Regions from separate parts of the Streptomyces sp. NPDC030798 genome, predicted to be linked through region 1. Evidence: riboswitches for the same ligand, from Rfam matches in the RefSeq annotation. Region 1 holds a riboswitch; the other holds the start of a gene.

Region 1 (5,605 bases):
GCGGCGGATTCGACCTCAAGCTGGACTCGGGGGAGCAGCTCACCGCGCGCGCGGTGGTGGTCGCCACGGGCCTGTCCGGGCTCGCGCACCTCCCGGCGGAGCTGGCCGGGGCGGCTGCCGACGGGCCCACGCCCACGGGCCCGGTCTCCCACAGCTCCCAGCACCACGACCTCACCCGCTTCGCCGGCAAGGAGCTGATCGTCGTCGGGGCCGGCCAGTCCGCGCTGGAGACCGCGGCCCTCGCGGCCGAGGCCGGCGCCCAGGTGCGCGTCGTCTCGCGCGGCCGCGGCCGGGTCGCCTTCGGGGCGCCGCCCTGGGACCAGCCGAAGCTCCGCCCCGAGTCGCCCTTCGGCCGCGCCTGGTCGCTGTGGGCGCTGAGCTACTACGCCGACCCCTACCGCTTCCTGCCCGAACCGGCCCGGCACTACCTGGTCCGCCGGGTCCTCGGCCCGCTGGGCGCCTGGTGGCTGCGCGACCGCTTCGAGGGCACGGTCCAGGTCCACGAGGTGGAGCGGGTGCTCGGCGCCGAGGTCGCCGACGGCGCCCCGGCCCTCACCGTCCGCACCCACGGGGGCCGCACCGAGCGGCTCACGGCGGACCACGTCATCGCCGCCACCGGCTACCACGTGAACATCGCCGCGATGGACTTCCTCGGCCACGAGCTGCGCACCCGGCTCGCGGTGAGCAGGGGCGCTCCCCGGCTCGGCGCCGGATACGTCTCCTCCGTGCCCGGCCTGTACTTCACCGGACTGCCGGCCGCGTCCTCCTACGGCCCGGTGATGCGCTTCGTCTGCGGCACGGAGTTCGCCTCCCCGCGGCTGGCCAAGCACCTGGCGGCCGCACACGGCTGAGCCCCGCGGCGGGCGGCCGAAGCCCTTTCCGGTACGGCCGCCCGCGCACGGCCGCCCGCGCGCAACCGAGGCGGCGTGGCCGGAATTCCCTGCCGGGGTACTGCCATCAAGGGGCCGGCGCACCCCACTTGGGCCCTGTCAGCACACAAGTCCGGGAAGAGCGGGGTGAGTCGGCGGGGCCTGCTCTCCGTATTCTCTGATCATGGCCGCACCTCCCGCATACGCACTCATCGCCACCGACCTGGACGGGACGCTGCTGCGCGGCGACGACACCGTCTCCGACCGGTCGCGCGCCGCCCTCGAGCAGGCGGCGCGGGCCGGGGCCCGGCACCTGGTGGTCACGGGCCGGCCGGCCCCGCGGGTGCAGCCCCTGCTGGAAAGCCTCGGCTGCACGGGCCTGGCGGTGTGCGGGCAGGGCGCGCAGGTCTACGACGCCGGCGCCGACCGCCTGCTGTGGTCGGTCCGGCTGGACCGGGAACTGGCCGAGACCGCGCTCGGCAAGATCGAGGCCGAGGTGGGGCAGGTGTACGCGGCCGTCGACCAGGACGGTGTGGACGGGCTCACGCTCATCGAACCGGGCTACCGGATGCCCCACCCGACCCTGCCCGCCGTGCGGGTCGACCGTCGCGCGGAGCTGTGGGGCGCGCCGATCAGCAAGGTGTTGCTGCGCCATCACACCCTCTCCGACGACGCGTTGGCGGCGGTCGCCCGCGCGGTGGTGGGCTCCCTGGCGACCGTGACGATGTCGGGGCCGGGGACGGTGGAGCTCCAGCCGTGCGGGGTGACCAAGGCCACGGGGCTGGCGCTGGCCGCCGAGCACCTCGGCATCGCCCCCGGGCGGGCCCTCGCCTTCGGCGACATGCCCAACGACATCCCGATGTTCCACTGGGCCGCGCACGGCGTCGCCATGGCCAACGCCCACCCCGAACTCCAGGCGGTCGCCGACGAGATCACGGCAACGAACGAGGACGACGGCATCGCCGTCGTCCTCGAAAGACTGTTCCCGACCGGTTGACCGAACCATCGACCGACTGACCGGAATATCAGTAGCAGCCCGCCACGGGCGCTCGGAGCCCCACTGTCGGGGGCCCGTCGGCCCCGGTCAGTAGGCGCCGAACACGTTGTCGATCGACCCGTAGCGCGCGGCCGCGTAGTTGCAGGCGGCGGTGATGTTCGCGACCGGGTCGTAGATGTCGTACGACGTTCCGGCCACGTGGTACGTGTTGAACGTGGGGTCGATGACCTGCAGCAGGCCCTTGGACGGGATGCCCTTGGCCGCGTTGGAGTCCCACAGGTTGATGGCGTTGGGGTTGCCGGAGGACTCGCGGATGATGTTGCGGTAGATGCCGTGGTAGGTGCCCGGGATGTGCTTCTCGGCCATGATCGCGAGGGACTCGCGGATCCAGCCGTCCAGGTTGTTCGGGTATCCGGCCGGGGTCGTGGAGGCCGTCGTGGCGGCCGGGGTGGCCGCGGAGGCGCTGGTCGCACCGATGAGCGGGAGGGCGAGCACGGCGGCGCCGGTGCCGGCGACGGCGAGCGTGCGCAGCAGGCGGTGGGTGCGGGCGCGGCGGGGCTGAGCGGCAGCAGGCATGGCGAAGTTCCTCTCCGTCGCCTGCGAGGTGAGCTGTCGGGTTCGGGCGGGGAGGTGCCCGGCCGTGCCCCCGTAAGGAGGCACGACTTCACCCCTAGCCGTTCCGGTACGGCGTGTGCCGGCCGGTCCGGCGGCTTACCTGGGTCCCCCGCTCCTGCCGTACGGATGAGTCCGTCGATGGGTGATGCCAGACGCGGCAGGATTCGGCGTCCGTCTGGCGTGGCGGGAACGTATGCGAGAGCACATGTCCGGAACAAGTACTGGATTCACACAACGCGCTACTTGACCTTGGTCTGAGGCATTTGAGGCACTTGATCCTTTGCGGTTGCCAAGGCTCAACTCGCCGACGCCACAAGGTGAAGAACGTGTGAGGAGGGGTCGGACGCACCGACGGGTCCGCGTGACCCACTTCACGAAATGGCAAATTACTCTAAATCAGACATGGGCGATTTGCGTTTCGGCTCGCCGGGGTGGAGTCGCAGGTCGGCCGGCCTTCGGGTGTGCCTTGTGGCGTTGTGCTAAGTCGGTAAATATGTGTTCATACCGTCCGATCAAAAACATAACGGTCGTGATCCGATACCGCCCAGGCTGGACCGGTGGGCGCTATCGGTGATCGAAACAGGACCGGATACGCTGACTTGAGTGATGGCAGCGACCTATCGACAAACCGTGTAATCGCCAGCAGACACCAGCAGACAGGAGACCCCTCGTGACCGTCGTCGGGCCGTTCGGGCTGAGCGTGCGGGACCAGGCTCTCGAAGCCGATGTCCAGGCCGGATTGACGGCTGTCGAGGAAGGCTTGCTCGAGGCCACCAAGAGTGAGGTCCCGTTCATCACGGAGGCCGCACAGCACCTCGTACGGGCGGGCGGGAAGCGGTTCCGGCCGCTGCTCGTGATGCTCGCGGCGCAGTTCGGCGACCCGTACGCGCCGGGGGTCGTCCCTGCCGCGGTGGTCGTGGAGCTCACCCACCTGGCCACGCTGTACCACGACGACGTCATGGACGAGGCCTCCGTGCGGCGCGGCGTGGACAGCGCCAACACCCGCTGGGGCAACTCCGTCGCCGTCCTCACCGGCGACTTCCTCTTCGCGCGCGCCTCCCAGATCCTCGCCGACCTCGGCCCCGAGGCGGTCCGGGTGCAGGCCCTCGCGTTCGAGCGGCTGGTCACCGGGCAGATCCTGGAGACCGCGGGCCCCTCGGACGGCCGCGACCCGGTCGACCACTACCTGGACGTGCTCGGCGGCAAGACCGGCTCCCTGGTGGCGGTCTCCTGCCGGTTCGGCGCGATGATGTCCGGCGCCGACGAGACGGTCGTCGACGTGCTCACCCAGTACGGCGAGCGGCTCGGGGTCGCCTTCCAGCTCGCGGACGACGTTCTGGACATCGCCTCCGACTCCCACGAGTCCGGCAAGACCCCCGGCACCGACCTGCGCGAGGGCATCCCGACGCTGCCCGTGCTGCGGCTGCGCGAGCGGGCCGCCCGCCTGGGCCTGCCCGAGGACGCGGCGCTGTGCGAGCTGCTGGACTCCGACCTCACCGACGACGCCCGGCACGCCGAGGCGCTGGCCGCGCTGCGCGCGCACCCCGCGCTGGAGCAGGCCCGCCGGGACACCGTCCGCTACGTCGAGGAGGCGCGCTCCGCGCTGGCCCCGCTGCCGGAGTGCGACGCCAAGGCGGCACTGCTCGAACTGTGCGACGCGGTGGTGCACCGCGCCGGCTGACGGCCCCGCCCTTCATGGGCGGCATGCCGCGTCCCTCCGTCCCGCGCTGACCGGAGCCCAGAGGCCCCCCACCCGTGGCGTCCCCCCACGACCCCTACGGGTCGGGCGAGGCGTCGGCCCCGTGTGTCATACCGCAGGCGTACACGGAGTTGGCCCCGAGGTCTGACGCTTCCTCACGGCCGATTTGGTGAGATGGAAACCACGGAAATCACCACTCCTCACCGATTCGGGTGAGAATGGCGGCTCAGGTGGACCAGTGTGTGGGGGCAGCCGCCGCCGACGACGGAGGTAAGGCACAGATGGCACCGTACGAATCCGAGGACGCAACGGCCGCCGCGCAGGAGGAGGGGGACCTGCACTCCGGACGCCGCAAGGCCGCCCGGTACGTGGTCCCGGTCGCGGTGGTGGGAGTGGCGGCGGCCACGATCGGGCTGGTCCCGGCGCTCGCCGACTCCGGTGACCCCGACCTGCCCAGGATCAGCGCACAGCAGCTCATCGACAAGATCGCCAAGTCGGACGTGCAGCAGCTGTCGGGCACGGTCAAGGTCAGCACCGACCTCGGCCTGCCCGACCTCGGTGGCCTGGAGAGCAGCCTGGCCTCCGGCGCGACCCAGGGCGGCGACGGCTCCTCGGCGGACCCGAAGTCCAAGCTCACCGAACTGGTCTCCGGCACGCACACCCTGCGCGTGGCGGCCGACGGCCCGGACCGGCAGAAGCTGTCGCTGCTGGAGAGCGGCTCCGAGTACAGCGTGATCCACGACGGCAAGGACGTCTGGGGCTACGACAGCAAGAGCAACGAGGTCCACCACGGCACCGCCGCCGATTCCGGCCGCAGGCATGACCGGGCCGAGCCGCCCGCCACCCCGAAGGACTTCGCCGACGAGGCCCTGAAGGCGGTCGACGACACCACGTCCGTGACCGTCGACGGCACCGCGCAGGTCGCCGGGCGCGACGCCTACAAGCTGCTGATCAAGCCCAAGCAGTCCGGCACCACGGTCGGCGCGATCAGCATCGCGGTGGACGCGAGGACGGGCATGCCGCTGAAGTTCACGCTGACCCCGAAGAGCGGCGGCGCAGCCGTTCTCGACGCGGGCTTCACCCAGGTCTCCTTCGCCAAGCCGGCCGCGTCCACCTTCGACTTCACCCCGCCCAAGGGCGCCAAGGTGACCGAGGAGAAGAAGCACTCCACGGCGCCGGAGCACGTGCCCGGGGCCGGTGGCAAGGACAAGGACTTCGCCAAGGGGCTCGGCGGGGCGAACGTGCTCGGCAAGGGCTGGACCTCCATCGCCACGTTCGACACCGGCGCCAAGGGCGGCGTGCCGAGCGGCTCCCGGGGCGGCGAGCTCGGCGGCTTCCTCGGCTCGCTCGGCGACCAGGTCTCCGGGAAGTTCGGCAAGGGCACGGTCTTCTCCACCCGCCTGGTCAACGCCCTGATCACCGACG
Region 2 (5,605 bases), on a different contig from region 1:
GGAGCCGAAGACGTCCCCGGTGAGGCACTCGGAGTGCAGGCGCACCAGCGGCACCGGGCCGGGCTCGCCGAGCACGACGGCGACGTGCTCCCGGCCGTCGGTCAGCCCGTGGAACGTGACCAGTTCGGCGTCGGCGCGGTAGCCGTCGTGGAAGTGCAGCGGTACCCGGACGCGGGCGCGCGGCGTGGCGGCGGGGGTGTCGGGCATGCGGGCCTCCGGGTTCCGGGTTCCTGGGGTAGCTGCTTCAGATTTGAAGCAGCTACTCGGTCCGGGACTCTACCCCGTGCTTTAAATTTGAAGCAACCAGCCCGGGTGAGTTTGTGGCGCGGCCCACTGTCCGGGTGTCTTCTCGGCAGCTTCGGCGGCTTTCCTCGGCCTTCCGGTTTTCCGCAGCCTTCCGGCCGAGGTCCGGCCGCTTTCCGGCGGCCTCGGACGTCACGGCGTCGTCGGCGGCTGCCCGGAGCAGGGTGACGAGCGCCTGCGCCACGGCACGTCCTCCGCCGCACCGCCCGTCTCCTCGCCCTGCAGGCCCTCGGCGATCCCCGTGCAGATCTCCTCCAGCTGCCCCACCTGCTCGGGCGTGAGCCGGTCGAAGAGGCTCGCGCGGACCGTCTCGACGTGCCCGGGTGCCGTACGCTCCAGGACGGCCGTCCCCGCCTCCGTCAGCACGGCGAAACTGCTGCGCTTGTCCCAGCGGCAGTTCTCCCGGCGCACCATCCCGTCCCGCTCCAGCCGGGTGACCGCGTACGTCAGCCGGCTCCGCGTGATCTTCAGCTTCTCCGCCAGGTCGGTCATGCGCAGGCGCCGGTCGGGGGCCTCGGAGAGGTTGGCGAGCACGGAGTAGAACAGATGCGGCATGCCGGCCTCCTGCTGGAGCTGCCGGTCGATCGCGTCCTCCAGAAGCCGGGAGGCGGCGATGTAGGCGCGCCAGGCGCGCTGCTCCTCGGGAGTGAGCCAGCGGGTCGTCATGCAGCCAGTGTAAGTTTGTTTCAAAGTTGAACCAAGATCGCCGTCGAAACCGGGACCGCCGGGTTCCATCAGAGGGAGCGCGCCGATGCCGTACCCGTACGTCCTGCTGTCCGCCGCCGTCTCCCTCGACGGCTACCTGGACGACACCGGCCCCGACCGGCTCCTGCTCTCCGGCCCGGCCGACTTCGACCGGGTCGACGAGGTGCGCGCCTCGGTCGACGCCATCCTCATCGGCGCCGGCACCATCCGCGCCGACAACCCCCGCCTCCTGGTCAACGCGCCCGAGCGTCGCGCGGCCCGCCGGGCCGAGGGCAGACCCGAGTACCCCCTGAAGGTCACCGTCACCGCATCCGGCGACCTCGACCCGGACGCCCACTTCTGGCACACCGGCGGCGAGAAGCTCGTGTACACCACCGACAAGGGCGCCGACGCCGCCACGCGCACGCTCGGCGGCACCGCCGACGTCGTCTCCCTCGGCCCCGAGCTCGACTGGCGCGCCCTGCTGGAGCACCTGCACGACGTGCGCGGCGTCCGCCGTCTGATGGTCGAGGGCGGCGGCACCGTGCACACCCAGCTCCTCCAGCGGGGCCTCGCCGACGAGCTGCAGCTGGTGCTCGCCCCGCTGTTCGTCGGCGACCCGGCGGCGCCGCGCCTGTTCGGCCCGGGGGCGTACCAGGGCGGCCGGCTCCGCCTCGCCGAGAGCCGCCGGATCGAGGACGTCGTCCTGATGCGCTACGAGCCCACCGCCCCCGGCACCGGCCGCGAGCCCAGCGCCGCCGATCGCCACTGGCTGCGCACCGCCTGCGAGCTGGCCGCTCTGTGCCCGCCGTCGGAGACGGCCTTCAGCGTCGGCGCGGTGGTGGTGGCCGCCGACGGCACCGAGCTGGCCCGCGGCCACTCGCGCGAGGGCGGCGACCCGGTGGTGCACGCCGAGGAGGCGGCCCTCGCCAAGACCGACCCGGCGGACCCGCGCCTGGCCGGCGCGACCGTCTACAGCAGCCTGGAGCCCTGCTCCCGCCGCGCCTCCCGCCCCGCACCCTGCGCCCGTCTGATCGTCGACGCGGGGGTACGGCGGGTGGTCACGGCCTGGCGAGAACCGGACACGTTCGTCACGGCGGCCGACGGAACCGGTGTGCTGGTCGGCGCGGGCGCCGACGTCGTCCTGCTGCCGCAGTTCGAGGACCTGGCGAAGCGGCCGAACGCCCATCTGCTGCCCTGAGCCGTAGGTCACGCACAAGCCGTGTGCTCGGCACCCCGCGCATGGCGTACACTGGAGTCACAACGACGCGGGGTGGAGCAGCTCGGTAGCTCGCTGGGCTCATAACCCAGAGGTCGCAGGTTCAAATCCTGTCCCCGCTACTGAAGGCTCAGGGCCGGGATCCAGCACATGGATCCCGGCCCTGAGCGTTTCCCGGCTCGTGTCCCGACGATGCCCCTTTACTCCTCAGAGTGTTACTACTCAGGGTGATCGGACGGAAGCCCTCCGCATCACGACTGAGTCACCATCAAAACCGGCAGTGACTCCTGAACGTCGGTCAACTAGTCCGGTTTGAGCGGGTCATGGCGTGTACGTCCCGCTGAATCGGCACTAATGATCAAGCGGAACAGCTTGGAATCTCATACGCCGGTCTATTAACGTTCGATAACGCAGCGCGGTCGTCCCAGCCGTCACCCGAGACGGCTCCGTGCGCACGCGCCGAATCCCGCAAGGGAACCGGGGAACCACCACCCTGGGGTGAATCACGCGGATGCCGACGTGAACTCGCAGAGTCCACGCCAGGTATACGCGCGTAGGAGACCTTCCTGCTCCGAACCCGTCAGCTAACCCGGTAGGCGGAGGAAGGAAAGGAGTACGCCCGCGTGGCGTCCAACCGGCCTGCCCCCGAAGCCCCGTTCGTGCCGGCTCAGCGCGAGTTCGACACCTTCGGCTACGGCGACCACCGCCCCGAAGAGGGCCCGTGGGAGGAGTGGAACCCCACCGAGGAGTCCCTCCGCCCGGTCCGTGGCCGCCACCGGGTCGCCCGGCAGCGCGGCGGCGGGCTCGCCCGCAGCTCCACCGTCCTCGGCGTCGGCGTCATAGCGGCGGTCGGCGCGGGTGGCATGGCCAGCGCCAACACCGGCAAGCCTCCGGTGTCCATCTCCATGCCCGACCTGCCCTCCGTCGGCTCCCTGTTCGGCGACGACCACTCCGACGCGCAGGCCACGCAGGCCTCCCTCAGCACCGTCGGCACGACGGCCACCGACAGCGACCAGAACGGCTCCGACGCGGGCGAGGCCCTGCGCAACCGGATCATGGCGCAGGCCGAGCAGCAGCAGAGCAAGGCCGACCTCAAGGCCACCGCGGCCGCCGTCGCCGCCGACCAGAAGCAGGTCATCGCCGCGGCCGCCAAGGCGGAGAAGACGGCCGCCGCCGAGGCGGCCGACGCCAAGGCCGAGGCCGAGGCCGCCGCCAAGAAGAGGGCCGAGGCCGCGCGCCTGGCCGCGCTGGCCAAGCAGTACACGCTGCCGACGTCGTCGTACACGATCACCTCGACCTTCGGCGAGGCCGGCTCGATGTGGTCCTCCGGCTACCACACCGGCCTCGACTTCGCCGCCCCCACCGGCACCCTCATCAAGGCCATCCACAGCGGCACGATCACCGAGGCCGGCTGGGCCGGCTCCTACGGCTACCGCACGATCCTCACCCTCGACGACGGCACCGAGCTGTGGTTCTGCCACCAGTCCTCGATCAACGTCAAGGTCGGCCAGAAGGTGTCCACCGGCGAGGTCATCGGTCGCGTCGGCGCCACCGGCAACGTCACCGGCCCGCACCTGCACCTGGAGGTCCACCCCGGCGGCCAGGCCACCGGCATCGACCCCATGGCCTGGCTGCGCGGCAAGGGCCTCAACCCCTGAGCCCACCCCGCCCCGAAAGTCCCGGCAGCCCTGACGGCATCCCCCCCGACGTCAGGGCTGCCGGTCGTTGTGGCGCATCGTTTTGCACACCGTTCGTACGCATCCCGGAATCCGTGGGGCGCACGTGATCGTTGAACCGACACATGACTGCTTCTCTGCGCAAACTCGGTTCCTCCGACCTCGAGGTCTTCCCGCTGGCCCTCGGCGGCAACGTCTTCGGCTGGACCGCCGACGAGGAGACCTCCTTCGCCGTCCTGGACGCCTACACGGCCGCCGGCGGCAACTTCCTCGACACGGCCGACTCCTACTCGGCGTGGGTCGAGGGCAACCAGGGCGGTGAGTCGGAGACGATCATCGGCAAGTGGGTCAAGGCCCGCGGCAACCGCTCCGACGTCGTCATCGCGACCAAGGTCAGCCAGCACCCGCAGTTCCAGGGCCTGTCCGCCGCGACCATCAAGGCCGCCGCCGACGCCTCGCTGCACCGCCTGGGCACCGACTACATCGACCTCTACTACACCCACTTCGACAAGCCCGAGGTGCCGGTCGAGGAGATCATCGGCGCCCTGGACGAGCTGGTGAAGGCCGGCAAGGTCCGGCACATCGCCGCCTCCAACATCAGCGCCGAGCGCCTCCAGGCCTCGCTCGACTTCTCCGACCGCGAGGGCCTCGCCCGCTACGTCGCGCTCCAGCCCCACTACAACCTGGTCTCCCGGGACACCTACGAGGGCCCGCTGCAGGACCTGGCCGCCCGCGAGGGCCTCTCGGCCGTGCCGTACTTCGCCCTGGCCTCCGGGTTCCTCACCGGCAAGTACCGCCCGGGTACGACGGTCGACAGTGCCCGCGCGGCAGGGGCCGCCAAGCACCTGGAGTCCGAGCGCGGCCAGAAGGTCCTCACCGCCCTGGACGAGATCGCCCGGGCCCACGAGGCCCCCGTCGCCACGGTCGCCCTGGCCTGGCTCGCCGCCCAGCCGACGGTCACGGCCCCGATCTCCTCGGCCCGCACGGTGGACCAGCTCCCGGCGCTGCTGGGCGTGGCACAGCTCCGGCTGACGGACGAGGAGCTGAAGAAGCTCACGGACGCGTCGGCCTGACCCCTCCGTTCGCGACGGCGCACTCCGGCGGCGCCGAACCCGCCGTGCCCCGTGGCTCTACGACCGGTACGGGTTGTAAGCGGGGTACGGCGCCGCCGGGTACCCGTACGGCGTCCAGTACGCCGCCGGCACCCGAACCGGCGCCGGCGCGGACGCCCGGGCCGCGTACTCCAGGGCCGGCCGGGCGACGTCCTTGCGCCTCCACAGCTCGGCGAGCAGCTCCCGCTCCCGTGCGACGAAGTCCGTCCCCGCGCGCCCCCGCCGCCCCCGGTGCCGCAGGAAGGCGAGCGAGGTGGCGTAGGCCTCGTACTGTGCCACCGCCCGTGCCGCCGGGCGCCCCCCGAAGTGCTGCCGGGCGTGGTCCCGGGCCAGCCGCCGGGCCTTCATCGAGCCGAGCGCGAACGGCTCGCCCGGTCCCAGCCACCCGGCGTACACGTACACCGGCAGCTCCTCCCGCACCGTGCGCAGCTCCCGCTGCCGGGTCCATATCGCGAGCCAGGTCAGCAGCCCGAACGCGGGCACCATGAAGGCGGCGTACACCGCGAAGAACCCGAACTCGCCGAAGGCCGAGGAGCCGTTCCAGAAGGCGTGCATGCTCATCGCGAGCAGCAGCCCGCCGAGCGGGAGGAGGGCGCGCCGGACGTGCTGGC

What was found. A riboswitch is a leader RNA that binds a small molecule or an ion and turns the genes downstream of it on or off. The one in region 1 is predicted to bind cyclic di-AMP.
Region 2: it holds a riboswitch for cyclic di-AMP, as region 1 does, so the genes downstream of both, ACZ404_RS22825 (M23 family metallopeptidase) here and ACZ404_RS33605 (transglycosylase SLT domain-containing protein) in region 1, are expected to answer to the same signal.

The regions. Positions count from the first base shown of each region.
Region 1 covers NZ_JBVIDR010000019.1:128,808-134,412, forward strand. Annotated here, with positions in the region: gene ACZ404_RS33595 (FAD-dependent oxidoreductase) at 1-851, shown strand, start outside; gene ACZ404_RS33600 (HAD family hydrolase) at 1,054-1,866, shown strand; gene ACZ404_RS33605 (transglycosylase SLT domain-containing protein) at 1,954-2,442, opposite strand; cyclic di-AMP (ydaO/yuaA leader) riboswitch at 2,446-2,625, opposite strand; gene ACZ404_RS33610 (polyprenyl synthetase family protein) at 3,152-4,162, shown strand; gene ACZ404_RS33615 (LolA family protein) at 4,462-5,605, shown strand, end outside.
Region 2 covers NZ_JBVIDR010000010.1:19,863-25,467, reverse strand. Annotated here, with positions in the region: gene ACZ404_RS22845 (GTP cyclohydrolase II) at 1-207, opposite strand, end outside; gene ACZ404_RS22840 (MarR family winged helix-turn-helix transcriptional regulator) at 436-969, opposite strand; gene ACZ404_RS22835 (dihydrofolate reductase family protein) at 1,055-2,188, shown strand; tRNA gene ACZ404_RS22830 (tRNA-Met) at 2,255-2,328, shown strand; cyclic di-AMP (ydaO/yuaA leader) riboswitch at 2,654-2,820, shown strand; gene ACZ404_RS22825 (M23 family metallopeptidase) at 2,830-3,864, shown strand; gene ACZ404_RS22820 (aldo/keto reductase) at 4,008-4,955, shown strand; gene ACZ404_RS22815 (PrsW family intramembrane metalloprotease) at 5,013-5,605, opposite strand, start outside.